Regions from separate parts of the Arhodomonas sp. KWT genome, predicted to be linked through region 1. Evidence: predicted binding sites of a transcription regulator. Region 1 holds the regulator's gene; the other holds the start of a gene.

The links. The regulator LexA, encoded in region 1, represses DNA repair genes until DNA is damaged. The targets are predictions, from matches to a motif close to TACTGTNNATATNNACAGTA.
Region 2: a site for LexA is predicted at 1,268-1,287, ahead of G7A99_RS04445 (acyl-homoserine-lactone synthase). Genes of this name have one in related genera too.

Annotation. Positions count from the first base shown of each region.
Region 1 is NZ_WNXE01000002.1:93,575-104,564, forward strand. Features, by position in the region: gene rpsO (30S ribosomal protein S15) at 1-257, shown strand, start outside; gene pnp (polyribonucleotide nucleotidyltransferase) at 281-2,398, shown strand; gene G7A99_RS01435 (ABC transporter substrate-binding protein) at 2,586-4,016, shown strand; gene G7A99_RS01440 (ABC transporter ATP-binding protein) at 4,147-5,208, shown strand; gene G7A99_RS01445 (carbohydrate ABC transporter permease) at 5,205-6,152, shown strand; gene G7A99_RS01450 (carbohydrate ABC transporter permease) at 6,163-6,996, shown strand; gene G7A99_RS01455 (DNA polymerase Y family protein) at 7,003-8,433, opposite strand; gene imuA (translesion DNA synthesis-associated protein ImuA) at 8,462-9,247, opposite strand; gene lexA (transcriptional repressor LexA) at 9,260-9,892, opposite strand; partial or broken gene G7A99_RS01470 (error-prone DNA polymerase) at 10,009-10,990, shown strand, end outside.
Region 2 is NZ_WNXE01000013.1:5,474-13,278, forward strand. Features, by position in the region: gene G7A99_RS04435 (TetR/AcrR family transcriptional regulator) at 1-459, shown strand, start outside; gene G7A99_RS04440 (LuxR family transcriptional regulator) at 499-1,245, shown strand; gene G7A99_RS04445 (acyl-homoserine-lactone synthase) at 1,352-1,993, shown strand; gene G7A99_RS04450 (hypothetical protein) at 1,990-2,367, shown strand; gene G7A99_RS04455 (bifunctional diguanylate cyclase/phosphodiesterase) at 2,343-3,989, shown strand; gene G7A99_RS04460 (TerB family tellurite resistance protein) at 4,209-5,006, shown strand; gene G7A99_RS04465 (CopD family protein) at 5,016-5,486, opposite strand; gene rpe (ribulose-phosphate 3-epimerase) at 5,624-6,298, shown strand; gene G7A99_RS04475 (phosphoglycolate phosphatase) at 6,295-7,032, shown strand; partial or broken gene G7A99_RS25175 (anthranilate synthase component I) at 7,188-7,805, shown strand, end outside.

The DNA.
Region 1 (10,990 bases):
CCGAGCAGAAACACGAAATCGTCAAGGATTTCGCGCGCACCGAGGGCGACACGGGTTCGCCGGAGGTCCAGATCGCGCTGCTGACCGCGCGCATCCAGCACCTCACCGAGCATTTCCAGACCCACAAGCAGGATCACCACTCCCGCCGTGGGCTGCTCAAGCTGGTCAACCAGCGTCGCAAGCTGCTGGACTACGTCAAGCGCAAGAACCGTGAGCGCTATCAGACGATCATCGAACGCCTCGGCCTGCGCAAGTAGGCCGAACGAAAGCTGCCCAGACAATGGATAGGCCTGTGATTCCTACTCCCGTCCAGAAGACGTTCCAGTACGGCGACCACACCGTAACGCTCGAGACCGGACGCATCGCGCGGCAGGCCAGCGGCGCGGTGCTCGTCAACATGTCGGACACGGTGGTGCTCGTCACCGTCGTGGGTAAGCAGGACGATGGCGAGCCCCGTCCCTTCCTGCCGCTGACGGTCAACTACCAGGAGCGGACCTATGCCGCGGGCAAGATCCCCGGCGGGTTCTTCAAGCGCGAGGGACGGCCTTCGGAGAAGGAGACACTGGTCTGCCGTCTGATCGACCGACCGATCCGGCCGCTGTTCCCCGCGGGCTTCACGAGCGAGGTCCAGGTCATCGCCACGGTTATCTCGATGAACCCCGAGGTCGACGCCGACATCCCGGCGCTGATCGGTACCTCGGCGGCTCTGGCGATCTCCGGCATCCCGTTCGAGGGGCCCATCGGTGCGGCCCGTGTCGGCTATCAGGATGGGCAGTTCGTGCTCAATCCGACCTTCAGCCAGATCGCGGCCTCCGACCTCGACTTGGTGGTGGCGGGCACGGAGGAAGCGGTGCTGATGGTCGAGTCGGAGGCGGACCGCCTCCCCGAGCAGACCATGCTCGATGCCGTGCTCTTCGGTCACGAGCAGATGCAGGCCGCGATCGGCGCGATCAAGGAGCTCGCCGCCGAGGCCGCCAAGCCCCGCTGGGACTGGGAGGCGCCGGCCAAGGATCAGGGGCTGGTCTCGCGCATGCAGGAGCTCGCGGGCGGTGAGCTCGCCGAGGCCTATCAGGTGGTGGACAAGCAGGAGCGCCAGGCCGCGGTCGGTGCCGTACGTGACCGCGTCGTTGCCGAGCTGACCGCCACCGAGGAAAATCCGGAGGGCTGGAGCGAGCGCGAGGTCGCCGATGCGTTCAAGTCCCTCGAGAAGCAGATCGTGCGCGGGCGCATCATCCGCGGCGAGCCGCGGATCGACGGGCGTGACAACAACACGGTACGGCCGCTGACCATCGAGGTCGGTGCGCTGCCCCGTACCCACGGCTCGGCGCTGTTCACGCGCGGCGAGACCCAGGCGATGGTCATCACCACGCTGGGTACCGGGCGCGATGCCCAGGTGGTGGACGCCATCGAGGGCGAGCGCAAGGAGCCGTTCATGCTCCACTATAACTTCCCGCCGTACTGCGTGGGCGAGACCGGCTTCATGGGCAGCCCCAAGCGCCGTGAGATCGGTCACGGCAAGCTCGCCAAGCGCGGCATCCAGGCCGTGATGCCGAGCAGCGAGGAGTGTCCCTACGTGATCCGCGTGGTCTCGGAGATCACCGAGTCCAATGGCTCCAGCTCCATGGCCAGTGTCTGTGGCACCAGCCTCTCGCTCATGGACGCGGGCGTGCCGATCAAGGCGCCGGTGGCGGGTATCGCCATGGGTCTGATCAAGGAAGGCGACGACTTCGCCGTGCTCACCGATATCCTCGGCGACGAGGATCACCTCGGCGACATGGACTTCAAGGTCGCCGGCTCCGAGGATGGCGTCACCGCGCTGCAGATGGACATCAAGATCAACGGGATCACCCGCGAGATCATGGAGAAGGCGCTGGAGCGCGCCCGCGAAGGCCGCATGCACATCCTCGGCAAGATGAACGAGGTGATCGCCGAGCCCCGCCAGGAGATGTCCGAGCACGCGCCGCGGCTGCTTACCCTGCGCATCGACCCCGAGAAGATCCGTGACGTCATCGGCAAGGGCGGCAGCACCATCCGCCAGCTCACCGAGGAAACCGGCACGAGCATCGACATCTCGGATGACGGCGTGGTTACCGTGGCCTCCACGGACGCCGCTGCCGCCAACGAGGCGCGCCGGCGCATCGAGCTGCTCACCGCGGACGTCGAGGTCGGCCGCATCTACGAGGGCCGGGTGATCAAGCTCATGGACTTCGGCGCGTTCGTGAACATACTGCCGGGTCGCGACGGGCTGGTGCACATCTCCCAGATCTCCAACCGCCGTGTCGAGAGCGTCGCCGACGAGCTCTCCGAGGGACAGGTGGTGCGCGTGAAGGTCCTGGAGGTGGACCGCCAGGGCCGGATCCGGCTGAGCATCAAGGCGGTGGAGGAGGCCGACGCCTGACGGGCGCCGGTTTCTGAAACATGCGAAAAAGGGGCCGTAAGGCCCCTTTTTTTGGTTCATCGCATATTGCCGGGAAAGACGGTTTCCGGGGATGGCATGTTCGCGCTGTCTCCGCCGTTCGTTGACAGCGCACCACGCGATTCTAGACTCACAGTGTACTCCTCGTTTCGCGAAGGAGGACACAAAAATGTCCAACTATCCCCGTGAATCCGCCTCTTTCCCGCGGCGTTGTGCCACTGCGCTCCTCGCCGCCTGCCTGGTGACGGGCACCGCATGGGCCGCCGGCGAACCGCCGGCCCCCGACTTCTCCAAGACCCAGTACGGGGACATGAGCTTCCCCGAGCAGTTCCCCGACGGCACGAGCATCAGCATCACCCAGTGGAGCCACTTCGTGCCCCGCTATGACCAGTGGTTCAAGCAGTACGCCCAGGAATGGGGTGACGCGCATAACGTCGACGTCACGGTGAATTTCATCAACATCGCCGATCTGGCCTCGACCCTGTCCGCGTCGATCTCCGCCGGCGAGGGGGCGACGCTGTTCGAGATGGTGGCCCCGCCGACCGCGTTCATCGACGGGCTCAAGCCGCTGAACGACGTCAACAAGGCCGCCGCGACGGAGTTCGGCGAGCGTGCCGGCACCTGCGAGCGTTCCAGTTACCTGCCGGCGAAGGACATGTGGTACGGCTTCTGCCACGGCTGGGTGCCGGACCCGGGTGACTACCGTCGCTCTCTGTGGAAGGACGCCGGTTACCCCGATGGCCCGCAGACCTACGCGGACCTGCTCGAGGGCGGCGGCAAGATCTTCCAGAAGACCGGCACGCCGGTTGCCGTGGGGATGTCGCCGGAGATCGACTCCGAGTTTTATGCCCGCGCGCTGATCTGGTCCTTCGGCGGCTCGATCCAGGACGAGAACGGCAATGTCACCTTCGACTCGCCGGAGGTCGTCGAGGCCGTGAAGTTCCAGAAGCAGCTCTTCGAGAACGCGATGACCCCGGAGGTCTTCGCGTGGAACGCCGCCTCCAATAACCAGACTTTCATCGGCGGTTCCGCCTCATATATCCAGAACTCCATCTCCTTCTACCGCAGTGCCCAGGAGAGCTCGCCGGACGTGGCCGCAGACACCGGCTTCCGGCCGGGCCTGAAGGGACCGCGGGGTGACGTGAAGATGCCGGCCCACGTGTGGTTCATCCACACCATGCCGGAGTACGTCACCGACGAGACCAAGATCCAGGCGGCGAAGAAGTTCATGCTCGATCTCGAGCACAACTATCCGTCCGCGAGCTACTACTCCAAGTTCTACAATTTCCCGGCCTTTACCTCCCAGGTGCCGCAGCTCTTCGGTGATGACAGCTGGCTGAACGACGATCCGTGGGGCGCGGAGCCCCCGGACAAGCTCGGTCTGTTGAAGACCGCCGAGGACTGGACCGCGTGGCTGGGCTACCCGGGCTATGCCAACCCTGCTGTCAGCGAGGTGTACCAGTCGCACCTGATCTCCAGCATGATGGCAGACGTCGCCCGTGGCGTGAAAACCCCGGAGCAGGCGGTGGAGGACACTGCCGGGGAGATTCGCGCCATCTTCGAGAAGTGGCGCGAACGCGGCTACGTGGGCGGCGGCTGAGCAGCGCCGATGTCCATGGCCCGCCCCCGGCCGGGGCGGGCCGGCTCCCCCGAAATGAGTCCCGCTGCGCCGGCCCGTTCCGGTGCGGCGGGCGATGATCCATGATTGTATTAACGGGGCGAACGGCGACATGGCGGTACTCGAGACTCGTGGCCTCAAGAAGCACTTCGGCCGCATCCGCGCGGTGGACGGCATCGACCTCACGTCCACGGACGGCGAGCTCCTCGCCATCCTCGGACCGTCCGGCTCCGGCAAGAGCACGCTGATGCGCATGGTTGCCGGGCTCGAGGAGCCGAGTGCCGGCGACATCCTGGTGGACGGACGCTCCATCGTTGGCATCCCGCCCAAGCGGCGCAACGTCGCCATGGTCTTCCAGAGCTTCGCGCTGTATCCGCACATGAGCGTGCTGGAGAACATCCGTTTCCCGCTGGTGGCGCGCCGGGTACCCGCCGCGGAGCAGCGTGAGAAGATCGACTGGGTGACCGGTATCCTGGATATCGGCGATCTGCTCGAACGCCGGCCCACCCGGCTGTCCGGCGGGCAGATGCAGCGGGTGGCGCTGGCCCGGGCGCTGGTGCGCGACCCGGAGCTATTCGTCTTCGACGAGCCGCTGTCCTCGCTGGACGCCCAGATCCGGAGCCAGGCACGCGGGGAGCTGCGCGAGCTCCACGACCGTACGCAGATCACCACGCTCTACGTCACCCACGATCAGCTCGAGGCCCTCGGGCTCGCGGACCGGGTGGCGGTGGTGCACAACGGCTGCATCCAGCAGCTGGGCACACCGCGAACGCTCTACGAGGATCCCGGCAACCTCTTCGTGGCCGGCTTTATCGGTGATCCACCCATGAACCGTCTCGATCTCGGTGACAACGTCATCCTCGGTGTGCGCCCGGAGCACCTGCTTCTCGAGCACGGCGAGGAGGACCCCGGGGAGGTGGCGCTGCGCCTCGAGGTCGAGCTGGAGCACCTGGAGTTCCTCGGTGCGGAGTGGCTGATCTACGCTGCCGTGTGCGCCGGCGTCCCCGAGACCGGGCGGCGGCGTCCGCGGGTGATCGCGCGGCTGCGGCAGGCGGAGCCGCCGAGCATGGAGACCGGTCAGCGCCGGACCCTGGTCGTGCGCCGGGCGAACGCGCGCTACTTCGATGCCGAGAGCGGCGAGCGCCGGTCTGCCCCGTCGGGGGTGGCGGCATGAGTGCCGCGGCGCAGGGCGGCTGGTTCGCCCGCGCGGGGGACGCCCTGGAGCGGCCACGGGTCCTCGGCACCGTCATGCTCGCGCCGGCGGTGCTCTATATCGTCGCCTTCGTGGCGGTGCCGTTCTGCATCGCCATCGCGCTGAGTTTCAGCGATGCCACCGTCGGCGATCCCACGATCAGCAGCTTTGTCGGCCTGGAGAATTTCCGTGCGGTGATGCAGCAGGAAGCGTTCATGAGCGCGCTGCGCAACAGCATCATCGTCACCGTCGCTACCGTCGTGGGCATCGTGGTGCTGGCGACTATCGCCGTGGAGATCCTGGCGCGGGAATTCCCCGGCCGGCGGCTCGTGCAGGTGCTGTTCATGCTGCCCTGGGCGATGCCGGTGGCGCTCGCGGCCATCACCTGGCTGTGGCTGCTGGACTCGCAGTTCAGCCCGATAGACTGGCTGCTGGTACAGCTCGGCCTGCTCGGGCCGGGCACACCGCTGGGGCCGGCAAAGCACCTCTATTACCTCGGCCGGGAGTGGCTGGGGCTGGGTTCGGTGGTGTTCGTCGATATCTGGCGCACCCTGCCGCTGGCGACGATCATTGTCCTCGCCGGCCGGCTGTCCATCCCCCGGGAGCGGCTGGAGCAGGCCCAGATCGACGGCGCCGGATTCTTCCGGGTGCTCCTGCGCATCATTATTCCGGCACTGGCGCCGGTGCTCATCGTGGCCATCCTGTTCACTGCGCTGCTGGTCATCGGCGAGATGTCCACGGTGGCACTGCTCACCCGGGGCGGGCCGGGGCACTCGGGCCAGATCCTGCCCTACTGGGCCTATCTCAAGGGCATCGAGAGCGGCGACCTCGCCCAGGGGGCCGCCGTGTCGCTGTTTCTCTTCCCCGTGCTCGCGGCGGCGGCGATCGTGGCGCTGCGTTTCGCCGCACGGCTGCACCGCGACTGAGGTGACGGGCATGCGCAGGCAGGCGAGAAAAACCGGGTTCTACACGGCGGTCGTGCTGCTGGTACTGTTCTCGATACTGCCGATCGCCTATGCCGTGCTCACGATCTTCAAGAAGGAGTCGGAGCTCTTCGACCCGGGGTCGAACCCGTTCCTCTACGAGCAGGGCGCGACCCTCAAGCACCTGGTGTTCCTGTTCACGGGCACGCCGTTCCCCACCTTCCTGTGGAACTCGCTGGTGATCGGGGTGTTCGTGGTCGCGATCACGGTGGTGCTGGCGGTGCCGGCGGCCTACGCCCTCGCGCGGCTCACCGGGCGCTGGGGCGAGAGCTCGGGCATGGCGATTTTCCTCGTCTACCTCATCCCGCCGACGCTGCTGTTCATCCCGCTGTTCCGCATCGTGGTGTGGCTGGGGCTGGCGAACAGCATCTGGTCGCTGGTGGTGGTCCTGCCCACCATCACGGTGCCCTTCTGTACGTGGCTGCTGCTGGGCTTCTTCCGCTCGGTGCCCCGGGAGCTCGACGAGGCGGCGCTGCTGGACGGCTGCTCGCGCTTCACCGCGTTCCGCAAGGTCGTGCTGCCCCAGGCCCTGCCGGGCATCGGGGCATGCATGGTGTTCGCGTTCTCGCTGTCGCTGTCGAATTATATCTACTCCGTGACCTTCATCAGCGAGAGCGCCTCGCGCAACCTCAGCGCCGGCGTGCCCACGGAGCTGATCCGCGGCGATGTCTACTTCTGGCCTTCGCTGATGGCGGCGACGGCGATCGTGGCGATCCCGCTGGGGCTCGCCTACGGGCTGCTGTTCGACTACCTGGTCCGTGGCTTCCAGAGCGCGGAGACGGGATAGGGCGGCTCAGGCGAACAGCCCGTGGAGGAACCAGCCGCGGGCATGGCCCCTTTCGCGGTAGACCCACAGCCGTTCCCCGCCGGGGTTGCTGGCCACGTAGTAGTCGCGGGCCACGTCCTGGCCGTCCCACCAGCCGGACTCGATGCGCTCCGGCCCGTCGTGGAGGGTGAGGGGGCCGTGCCATGCGGGCGTCTCGGCGCTCACGGTCAGTGCCCGGGGCGGGTCCAGCAGCCACAGCGGGCGTGCGGGGTTGGGGGCCGGCGTCCCGCCGCCGCGGCCGGGGGCGACGTAATGCCAGGCACGCTCGGGTCGATGCTCGCTGCGGGTGTGCAGGCCGTTGACCGTCTCCTCGCCCAGGCGCGTGGAGAGCCGTTCCACCAGGCCGTGCCACGGCGTCTCTTCCCGGGCGCCGGGCAGGAGTGCCGGCGATTCCGGGGCCAGTGGCTGGAGGTCGCCGGCCAGCAGGGTGAGTGACTGCACGGGGCCGGACAGGGCCAGGCGTTCCAGGCGTTCGCGGGCGAGGGTGAGCAGGTGTGCGGCATCGCGGCTCGGGGCGAGCAGGCCGACGCGGGCGGTGCTCGCCCCGCGGGGGACGTGGTGGAGCCGCAGCTCCAGGCGCTGGACCCCCCGGCCGAGCCCGCTCAGGTAGCCGCAGAGCTCGCCGAGCAGTCGTTCCAGGCCCCTGGCGATCAGCTCCCGGTCGCCGCTTTCCCGGGGCAGGGTGATCTCGGCGCGGTAGCGCGGCGGGGGCTGCCAGGGGTGGCGCGGGTCGGCGTGACGGCCGTGGGCGCGGTCGAGCTGGCGCAGCAGGGTATGGCCGAAGCGCCGGGCGAGGCCGTCCCGGGGCAGGGCGAGGACGTCGCCCAGGGTCTCGCAGCCGAGGCCGGTGAGCTCTTCATGGTGGCGGGGCTGTTCCAGCGCGAGGACCGCCACGGGCAACTGGGTCAGTGCCGCATCGCTCTCGGTCTGCGTCGTCGCGGCCGTCGTGTCGCCGGCGCGCGCAAGCAGCCAGGCGGCGGTAGGGGTCGGGGCGAGGCTGGTCAGCGGCCGGTAGCCGAGCCCCGCCACGCCGTCGGCGATCGTCGTGCGCAGCCGCTCCAGTCCGCCGAAGTAGCGCAGGCTGCCGCCGATCTCCAGCAGCAGGGCGTCCGGGCGCTGGGGGCTTACCACCGGGGTGAACTGCAGCGACCAGGCGGCGAGCTGACGCAGGGCCCGAGCCTCCGCGGCCGGATCGCGTTCGTGGCAGAGCAGCCGGGGCACCAGGGCCCGGGCGGCGCTGACGCGCTGGCCCGGTGCCACCCCGGCGCGGCGGGCCGGCCGGTTGGCCGCCGATACCGTACCGCCTTCGGCGACCACGCGGGCATCGTCGTCGCCTCCGGCCCGCTGGAAGACCTCCAGCGCCAGCTCCGGCACCCGCAGGCACAGCCACAGCGTCATGGGGCCATTCTCCGCCGGCATCCGGCGCTCAGCCCCGGGGCACCAGCCCCAGCTCGATCTGTGCAGCCCGCGGCCGGCCGCCGCCACGGCGGTGCGGTGCCGGGCGCGGTGTCGCGGCATTGCGTACCGGGGCCGGTCCGGCCGCCTCGCGTGCCGCCGGTGGTGCGCTGACCGCGGCGGGCACCGCCGGGGCGGCCTCAGTCTCCGGGTAGAGGACCCGGCGCCGGCCGCCGCCGCGGCACTTGAGCAGCTCCATGCGCAGGCCGCGGTCGTCCCGGTCCAGGTGCAGCCGCAGGGCCGCCGGCGAGGCGCTGCTGCGGTTGCTCTCGCGGCGGAAGATCAGCCCGAGGCTGTCGCCGGCCTCGGCGGCGAGCTGCAGGCGGCGCAGGCTCGCGGTGTCCACCTGCCGCGGCCAGGCGAGCACGGCCCCGCAGGTGCCGGCGCGCAGGGCCTGTTCCACGGCCCACAGGGCGTCGGTCCCGCTGCGGGGGTGGATCAGCAGCAGCCGGCCCAGATCGAGTCCCTGGGCGGTGAGCGCCGGTGCGTAGGGGACGAAGGGCGGGGCGATGAAGGCCACCCAGCGCCCCTGGCGCGCGATCTCCGCCAGCGCGGGCATCAGCAGCCGGAGCTCGCCGATGCCGTGGTGCTCGTGGAGGACCTCGGTGAGCGCGCCCCGGGGCCAGCCGCCCCCGGGCAGCACTGCGTCCAGGGCCGGGTGGCCGGTGGTGACATGACGCCCGTCCGGCCCGTCGCCCGTGGCGCCGGCCCGCCAGATACCGGGCTGACGGAGCAGCTCCTCGACCGCTTCGCTCATGGCTGACTCTCCTCAGAGCGCGGGGCGGATGACACCCACCCCGATGCCCTCGATGGCAAGGGATTCGACTCGCAGATCCACCTCGATGGGGCGGAATGCGTCGTTTTCGGGCAGCAGCTCCACGTGGGGGCCACGGCGGCGGAAGCGCTTCACCGTGACCTCGTCGTGCAGGCGTGCCACCACGATCTGGCCGTCCCTTGCCTCTTCGGTGCGCTGCACCGCCAGGAGATCGCCGTCCAGGATCCCCGCGTCCTGCATGCTCGCGCCCCGGACCACCAGCAGGTAGTCCGGACGCCGGTCGAACAGCGCCTCGGTGATCGCGTAGCGCCGCTCGATGTGCTCCTCCGCCAGGATCGGGCTGCCGGCGGCGACCCGGCCGACCACCGGCAGGCCCTCGCCGGTGTCGTCGCCTGCGTCGCCTTCATCGGTCTCCATACCGATCAGGCGGATGCCCCGGGAGGCCCCCCGGCGCATCTCGATGACCCCCTTGCGCGCGAGTGCCCGCAGGTGCTGCTCCGCGGCGTTGGGCGAGCGGAAGCCGCAGGCGCGGGCGATCTCGCTGCGCGTCGGCGGGTAGCCCGTCTCCGCGATGCAGCGGCGGATCAGCGCCAGTATCTCGGCCTGTCGGGGGGTCAGTTCGTTCATGCATCCTCCGGTTACTGTATAAATATACAGTATCTTCGCCGGCTGGCAAGCCCGGTTGAGTACCGGGCATTCATGGGAATACTGTAAATATATACAGCAATCCGCGAAACCCCGTGATGGACGACGAGACCGCCGCCTACGCCGAGCTCTACTGCCTGAGCAACTTCAGCTTCCGCCGCGGGGCCTCCCATCCCGGCGAGCTGATGACGCGCGCCGCCGAGCTGGGGTACACGGCCCTGGCGGTGACCGACGAGTGCTCCGTCGCCGGCGTGGTGCGGGCGCACATGGCCGCCCGGGAGACGGGGCTGGCGCTGATCGTCGGCAGCGAGTTCGTGCTCGAGGACGGCACCACGCTGGTGGTGCTCGCCCCCGACCGCCGTGCCTACGGCCAGCTGTGCGCGCTCATCAGCCTGGCGCGGAGCCTGGCCCCGAAGGGGGCCTACCGCCTGGGGCGCGCGGAGCTGGCCGGGGCGCTGCCGGACTGCCTCGCCATCCTGTGGGTGACCCCGGCGCTGACGGAGGAGACGGCGGCGTGGTTTGCCGGATGCTTCCCCGGCCGGGGCTGGCTCGGCGTGGGGGCCCTGCGCGACGGCTCGGACGCCGAACGGCTGCGTGTCAGCGCCCGGCTGTCCGCGGCCACCGGGGTACCGCGACTCGCCTGCGGCGGGGTGCTGATGCATCGCCGTGGCCGGCGAGCCCTCCAGGACACGCTCACCGCGATCCGCCTCGGCCGTCCGCTGGCCGAGCTCGGCACGGCCCTGGCCGGTAACGGCGAGCGCCACCTGCGTTCCCGCCGCGAGCTCGCGCGGCTGTTCCCGCGGCCCCTGCTGGAGGAGGGGGTCCGGGTGGCGGCGCGCTGCCGCTTCTCGCTCACGGAGCTGCGCTACGAGTACCCCGACGAGCTGACAGGGGAATACGCGACGCCCGGTGAACGGCTGCGCGCGCTGGTGGAGGCCGGACTGGCGGATCACTGGAAAGACGGCGTGCCCGGGGAGGTGCGCCGGCAGGTGGAGCACGAGCTCTCGGTCATCGCCGGCATGGGCTATGAGCCGTACTTCCTCACGGTCCACGACGTGGTGGAATTCGCCCGCCGCCGCG
Region 2 (7,805 bases), on a different contig from region 1:
GCAAAGGCGGATCTCGGCCTCGCCGTGCTCGCCCGTGTGCGCGAGGACTTCGGCTGGTGGTGTGAGCGCCAGCGCTCGCGAGGCGCGGACGCGTCGGCACGGCTGGAGGCGTTCTTCGAGCTGGACGGGCGCTACGTCGCCGCCGACCGCGTCTGTCCCCTGGGGGTCGTCGGCGTGGAGCGTACCGGCCTGCCGCCGGCAATGTGCCGCGAGGCGGATGCGCTGCTGCAGGACGTCCTCGGTTTCTTCATCGAGACGCTCGAGGCCGGGCTCGCCGATGGCAGCATTCCCCACGTTGACGACGTGGCGGACACGGCGCACCAGATCCTGGCCGCGACCCAGGGGGCGCTGCAGCTTGCGCGCCTGCGCGGGCCGGAGGCTTACGAGGGGGTCCTCCGGGCCCTGCGTCAGGGGCTGGGCATGAAACGGGGCGAGGGACTCGAACGCCTGGTGGGCTGAGGCAGCACGGACGCGCCGTCGAATGGGGGTGGGGCGACTATGCCGGAGCCACGTCTTAGCGAACTCATCGAGGCGGCACTCGCCGCGGACAGCATCGAGGCCCTTCACTCGGTGTGCAGCCGCGCGGCCGCGCTCTACGGCTACGACCATTTCATCTACGGCGCGCGCTTTCCCAGCTCGCTGACCCGGCCCTTCATGCTCGTCATCAGCGGCCATCCGGACGAGTGGCGCGAGCGCTACCAGGCCGAGGACTACATCCAGCTCGACCCGGCGGTGCGTCACAGCGTGAACCACGTGCGCCCGGCGCGCTGGAGCGAGCTGTTCGACAGTCCCGAGTACGGTCCGGAGGATCTGGCGGTGCTCCACGAGGCCGCCGCCTTCGGCCTGGTTACCGGGACATGCCTGCCCGTGCGCGGCAGCCGCGGCGAGGTCGGGCTGCTGAGCTTCTCCTCCGGGCGGCGGGGCACCCCGGTCGAGCGGGATATCCGTGCCTCCCAGCCGGCCCTGTTCATGTTCTCCAGCTACGTCCACGAGGCGGTATGCGGGCTGCTCGACCACGGCGCGCTGCCTTACCGTCCCGCCAGCCTGACCGCGCGCGAGCGCGAATGCCTGCTCTGGGCGGCGGAGGGGAAGACCGCCTGGGAGACCGGCGCGATCCTCGGGGTGAGCGAGCGCACGGTGGTATTCCACCTCAACAATGCGGCGCGCAAGCTGGATGTCACCTCGCGCCAGCAGGCGGTCGCCCGCGCCATCGCTCAGGGCCTGATCGCCCCCCAGCTTGCGTGAAGCCGTTCATTCACTGCTGACAACCTGTAAGAACTGACAGTTACCTCGCGGCCGCGCGCGCCGTTGAATGGGAGCCGGACCCAAACAACTGCGAGAGGCCCGGCCCATGCAAGCTCAGATCCTTGTCGGACGTCCGTCCGAAGCGACGCTCCCGCCGTCGGTGGTCGATGGCATTTACCGCTTCCGCCACCGTGTCTTCCGCCAGCGTCTGGGCTGGGAGGTCACGAGCGTGCGTGGCCGCGAGCGTGACGACTACGACGATCTCGACCCGGTCTACATTGCCTGCCATAAGCACCGTGAGACGGTGATCGGCACCTTCCGGCTGCTGCCGACCACCGGCCCGTACATGCTCCGCGACGTGTTCCCGGAGCTGCTGCGCGGCGAGTCCGTGCCCTGTGCCAGCGATGTCTGGGAGCTCTCGCGCTTCGCCGTGGAGCCCTCGGACGCCAGCGAGCGGGTACAGGCGAGCTGCACCGAGACGACGCTGTCGCTGATGCGCGCGTGCTACCGCTACGGCGCCAGCAACGGCATCCGCGAGTACGTGATGGCGACCAGCGTCGCCGTGGAGCGCATGCTCCGGGGGATGGGCCTGGAGCTGACGCGCTTCGGCGACGGCTCCGCGGTGCGTATCGGCCGCGTGCTCTCGGTGGCCTGCCGGCTGCGCATCGACGAGGCCCTGGGACGCGCCCTCGGCGCCTTGCCCGCCACCGATGCTGCCGCCGCGCCGGCGGGGAGGGCCGTGGCATGAGGTTACTGTTCGTGAACCTGCGCCGCAGCACCCACCCGCTGGCCGAGGCGGTGCTCGCATCGCCGCTGTGGCAGGTGTGCGAGTGCGGCGGACTGGCCGAGGCGGAAGAGCTGGCCGCCAGTGAGTGGTTCGACTACGTCCTGGTGGACCCGGGCGAGGCCCTGAGCCTGGAGGCTGTCAGCGACCGTGTGTGCGCCGCCGGCGGACAGGCCCGGGAGCGCATTCTGGGGATGCCCGTCCACAACGCCGAGTTCCCGGTCGACGACGGCCGGGCCCGCTATGGTTGCCGAGGTGCCCGGCCCGCCTATGGACGGGAGGACGGTGGCTGGATCTTCGAGTACCACGCGCCATGCCGAACTATCAATCCAGCCTAGCGGCCGTTCAGGCGCCGCCGGCGGCACCGGTCTACCGCCTGATGCTCGACGGCGAGGGGCGCGTCACCTCCGTGGCGACCGCGCTGCCGGAGGCACTGGCCGGGCTGGCCCGGGGAGACAGCGTCGACGGCTGGCTGACCGACGCGGTCTACCCGGCGCGCTCGCTGTCGCTGTGCCTGGCCGCGCTGCGCGCCGGCTGTGCCGGCATCTACCTGAGCCTGCGCGGTGTGTGCGACCCGGGCGCCCGTTTTGCCGGGCGGCTGGTGCCGTACCCCACCGGTGCCGTCGCCCTTGAGCTGGAGGCGGAGGCCGAGGCGGACAGCGCGCGGAGCTCGAAGCCGTCACCGCTGCTGGGGCGCGCCGAGTTCCTCTCCGTTCTCGAGACCGCGGCGGGCAATGGCGCGCCGGTGGCGGTCGGGTGCATCGACATCGACCGCCTGCGCCAGATCAACCTCGGCTACGGTCACGCCTGCGGCGACACCGTGCTCGCCGAGGTGGGGCGGCGGCTGCAGCGCCTCGCCGGTACCGGCGCACGGGTGGCGAACCTCGGCGGCGACGAGTTCGGCGTGGTCATGACCGGTCCCGGCGCGCCGGCGCGCGCCCGGGAGATGGCCGAGGCCCTGGACCAGTCCATGCGCCGGCCGATCTTCTGCCACGGGCGGGAGCTGCTGGTGACCGTCTCCGCGGGGTTCGCCGCGAGCAAGGCGGCGACGGGCCAGGCCGAGGGGCCGCTGGTGGCCGCGGAGGCCGCGCTTCAGCGGGCCCGCCGTCTCGGGCGCTGCTGGGTGCTGTTCGACGACGAACCGCCCCAGGCACCGGACCACCACTCGGCCCGGGCGGTGGCGCTGGAGGTCGCCCTGCACCGGGCGCTGGAGGAGGATGAGTTCTCGCTGGCCTACCAGCCCATCGTGTCCCTCGGCAGCGGCGAGGTGTGCGGGGTCGAGACGCTGCTGCGCTGGCACTGGGAGGACGGTCAGCCGGTGCCGCCGGACCAGTTCGTGCCCGTGCTGGAGGACACCGGACTGATCCGCCCGGTGGGGGCATGGGTGCTGCGGCGTGCCTGCGAAGAGCTGGTCGCTACCACCACGCCCGGCGGACGGGTCCCGGAGGTGGCGGTGAACGTGTCCGTCGAGCAGCTGCACGAGAGCGGCTTCGTCGACGAGGTGGCCGCGGTGCTGCGCGACACCGGGCTTGATCCGCGGCGTCTGACGCTGGAGATCACGGAGCACCGGCTGATCGGCGACAACTCCACGATCATCGACACGCTGCGCGAGCTGCGCGCCCTCGGGGTGCGCCTTGCCGTGGACGACTTCGGCACGGGCTATTCGTCGCTGGCCTATCTGCTGGAGCTGCCGGTGCAGGTGCTCAAGGTGGACCGTTCCTTTGTCCAGGGGCTCTGGAAGAGCCCGGCGGGGCAGGTGATCATGCAGGCCATCGTGTCCATGGCGACAGACCTGGGGCTGCAGGTCGTGGTGGAGGGGGTCGAGCGTGAGGAAGAGGCGCGGTTCCTGGCGCGCTGGCCGGAGCTGCTCGCCCAGGGCTATCTCTATGGCGCCCCCATGCCACTGGCGCGTCTGCTGGCGGGCGACGGCGGTGCCCTGCGCACGGCCGGGGCGCAGTGAGCGGGTTGCGCACGGGGTGGTGCGCGAACGGTTCCCCCCGGAGGCAGGTCCCGGTCCGCGATGCCTCTCCATCTCCGGGCGGCTCGGCGTGCGGCCGTGTTGCCTGAAGCCTGTTTGTCCCGCCATGGATTAGTCGGTGCCGCGGGCTTCGGTATACTCTCGTGCCGGGCGGTGCCGTGGGCGGCATCGTGGGTCCAAGAGCGGATATCGAAGCGATAAATGACGTCGTGGCTGGGTCTTTCAGGCCGCTATGCCGGCCGGTTGGCAGGAGCGCTCATCGGCCTGTGGCTGGCCGGGGCGGCCGGGGTGGCGCTGGGCGCCGCGCTGGGATGGTGGCGTGACGACCGGCGCTACTTCGCGCCGCTGCGCCCGGGGCGCTGGCGGCAATGGAGCGAGGACCCGCGCGAGCGCGTTTTCCTCGCCGCGCTGTTCGGCTGGGCGGGGCATATCGCCAAGCGTGACGGCCGGGTGAGCGAGGCCGAGATCGCTGCCACCCGCGCCCTGATGAACGAGTTCGGCCTCGACAGCGCCGCCCGACGGGTCGCCATCAGCCAGTTCTCCGCGGCCAAGCAGCCCGGCTATCCGTGGCGGCGCTATCTCATACGCCTGCGCCGGGTCCGCGGCGGACGTCCCGCCCAGCGCTGGCTGCGTCTGCTTCTCGGGGTGGCGCTGGCGGACGGCGAGCCCACCGGGCCGGTATTCCGCCGGCTGCGTGACGCCGTGCGCCTGCTCCGCATCGATGACGAGGATTACCGCCGGCTCTACGCCTCGGTGCGCCGGCGGGCCCAGGGCTCGGGTGACCGCATGGACGTGGCCTGGGCGTATGCCGTGCTCGGGCTGGAGGAGGGCGCGACGGCGGAGACCGTGCGCATCGCCTACCGGCGGCTGCTGAGCCGCCATCACCCCGACCGCCTGGTGGCGCGGGGGGCGGACGAGGCGACCCTGCGCGAGGCGGGGGCGCGGACCCGCGAGGTCAAGGCCGCCTACGACTATCTCCGCCGCCGGGCCGCGTCCTGAACCGCGGTCTCAGAAGGCGAAGAAACGCCCGGCCGCGACCACCACGAGCAGGGCCATGCCCAGCCCCAGGTTGATCTGGACCACGCGGCGGATGCGCCCCAGCGCCGCGCCGGCGGCGCCGGTGCTGCCGTCGGCGACCGCACGGCCGAGCCGCCGGTACGGGCCGAAGTAGAGGTAGACGAACAGCGCGATCATCACCCAGCCGATCGCCTGCATGGCGTGCACGTAGGCCGGTGCGTCCGCGAGCCCGCCGAAGCGCAGCGCGCTCATGCGGTATCCGCTCGCCGGCAGCACCACCACGGCGACCCAGACCGCGGCCAGGAAGCGCCGCAGTACCCCGTGCCAGAGCGGGCCGCGCACGGATGGCTCGAGGGCGCCGGCCGCCGGGCGCAGGCAGGTGTAGGCGAGGAACATACCTCCGATCCAGACCACCGCTGCGATCAGGTGCAGTGCCATCAGTACCGGGATCTCCCAGAACATCGTCGTCTCCCTCCGTTGCCGCGGGTGCCCGTCACGGATCGCTGCCTGCCGGCATCGTCCGCACGGCGTTACCTATTACGTCCCTGGCATCTATTGTAAAGTGCTCAGCTTCGCGACCAGCCTCAAGGCCCCGGACGATGACCGATTTCCGTATTGCCGCGTCCATCCTCTCAGCGGACTTCGCGCGCCTCGGCGAGGAGGTGGACGACGTCCTCGCCGCCGGCGCGGACATGGTCCACTTCGACGTCATGGACAACCATTACGTGCCGAACCTCACCTTCGGCCCCGTGGTCTGCCAGGCGCTGCGCCGCCATGGCGTCACCGCGCCCATCGACGTCCATCTCATGATCAGGCCCGTGGACCGTATCGTCCCGGACTTCGCCGCGGCGGGGGCGAGCTGGATCACCTTTCACCCCGAGGCGAGCGAACACGTCGATCGCACGCTCCAGCTCATCCGCGATGAGGGCTGCCGTGCGGGGCTGGTGTTCAACCCGGCGACGCCGCTGGACTGCCTGCCCTGGGTCATCGACAAGGTGGACATGGTGCTGATCATGTCCGTGAACCCCGGCTTCGGCGGCCAGGCCTTCATCCCGCGTTCGCTGGACAAGCTCCGTGCGGCGCGGCGGATCATCGACGAGAGCGGCCGCGATATCCGCCTCGAGGTCGATGGCGGGATCAAGGCGGCGAACATCGCCGACGCGGCGGCGGCCGGTGCGGACACCTTCGTCGCCGGCTCGGCGATCTTCGGTGCGCCGGACTACGCCGGGGCGATCGGCGAGATGCGCCGCCGGCTCGCCGAGGGGGGCGCATGAGCCTGTCCCGGCCGCGGGCCGTGCTCTTCGATCTGGACGGCACGCTCGTGGACAGCGCGCCGGATATCGCCACCGCCGTGGACCGCCTGCTCGCCGAGCTCGGCCGCGAGCCCGTGGGCGAGGCGCTGGTCCGTCACTGGGTGGGCAACGGCGCCCGGCGCCTGGTTGCGCGGGCGCTCGCCGGCCGGCGCGGGATCGACGGGGAGCCGGCGGGCACGGAGGCGGCCCTGGCGCGGTTCCTGGTCCTCTACCGCGAGCGGCTGGTCGAGCGGACCACGATCTATCCGGGGGTGATCGAGCTCCTCGACGCCCTGGCCGCAGCGGGTATCCCCGTGGCGGTGGTGACGAACAAGCCCGAGGGGCTGGCGCGGCCGCTGCTGGAGACCCTGGGCCTGGCGGCGCGTTTCGGCGCCGTGGTCGGCGGCGATACCCTGGCCGAGAAGAAGCCGGCCCCCGCGCCGCTGGCCCATGCCGCCGGGATCCTGGGGGTGGCGCTGGCGGACTGCCTGATGGTGGGCGATTCGCTCACCGACGTGTCCGCGGCCCGCAATGCGGGGATCCCGGTCGCCTGTGTGCCCTATGGCTATCGGGAAGGGGATGCTATCTTTGAGGCTCGTCCCGAGGCGGTGGTCGACACGCTGGCCGACCTGCCGCCCCTGATCGGTATCGCACAGGCGCATGAGACAGCAGGATCGACCGTCACTGACAAGGCACAGGCGCACCGGCATGGCTGAGGCCGTCGCCGGAGAGGCCCTCGTGGGCACGGTCCGCCGCCCCTTCGTAGTGACGGCGCGTCCGCGCTGCATGGCGGTCACCACGGCGCTCGACCCCCGGCATCGATGGCGAGGCTGGCACATCGCAACCCAGACGCCATTGTCCGAGTTTACCAATGCCGGTGGTGACCATGGAGCAGACCCAGTTTCAGGAGCTGGCCCGATCGGGCTGTAACCGAATCCCCCTCGTGCGCGAGGTCCTCGCCGACCTCGACACGCCGTTGTCGACCTATCTCAAGCTCGCCGAGGGCCCCGGGAGCTTTCTCTTCGAATCCGTGCAGGGCGGGGAGAAGTGGGGGCGCTATTCCATCATCGGGCTGCCCGCCCGGGTGCAGTACCGCATCACCGGGTACCGCCTCGAGACCCGGGTGGACGGTGAGGTGCGTTCCACCGAGACGCTGGATGACCCCCTGGCGTGGGTGGAGGCCGAGCACGCCCGGGTGACGGCCGCGCCGCCGCCGGAGTTCCCGCACATGCCGCGCTTCCTCGGCGGGCTGGTGGGCTACTTCGGCTACGACACCGTGCGTTACATCGAGCCGCGCCTCGGCGAGTGCCCCAACCCGGACCCCCTGGGTGCGCCGGATATCGCGCTGATGGTCGCCGAGGAGGTGCTGGTCTTCGACAACCTTGCCGGCAAGCTGTACGTGGTGGTCAACGCCGACCCGGCCGAGGCGGATGCCTGGGAGCGGGCGCAGGCCCGGCTCGACGGGATCGCGGAACGCCTGCGCGCCACC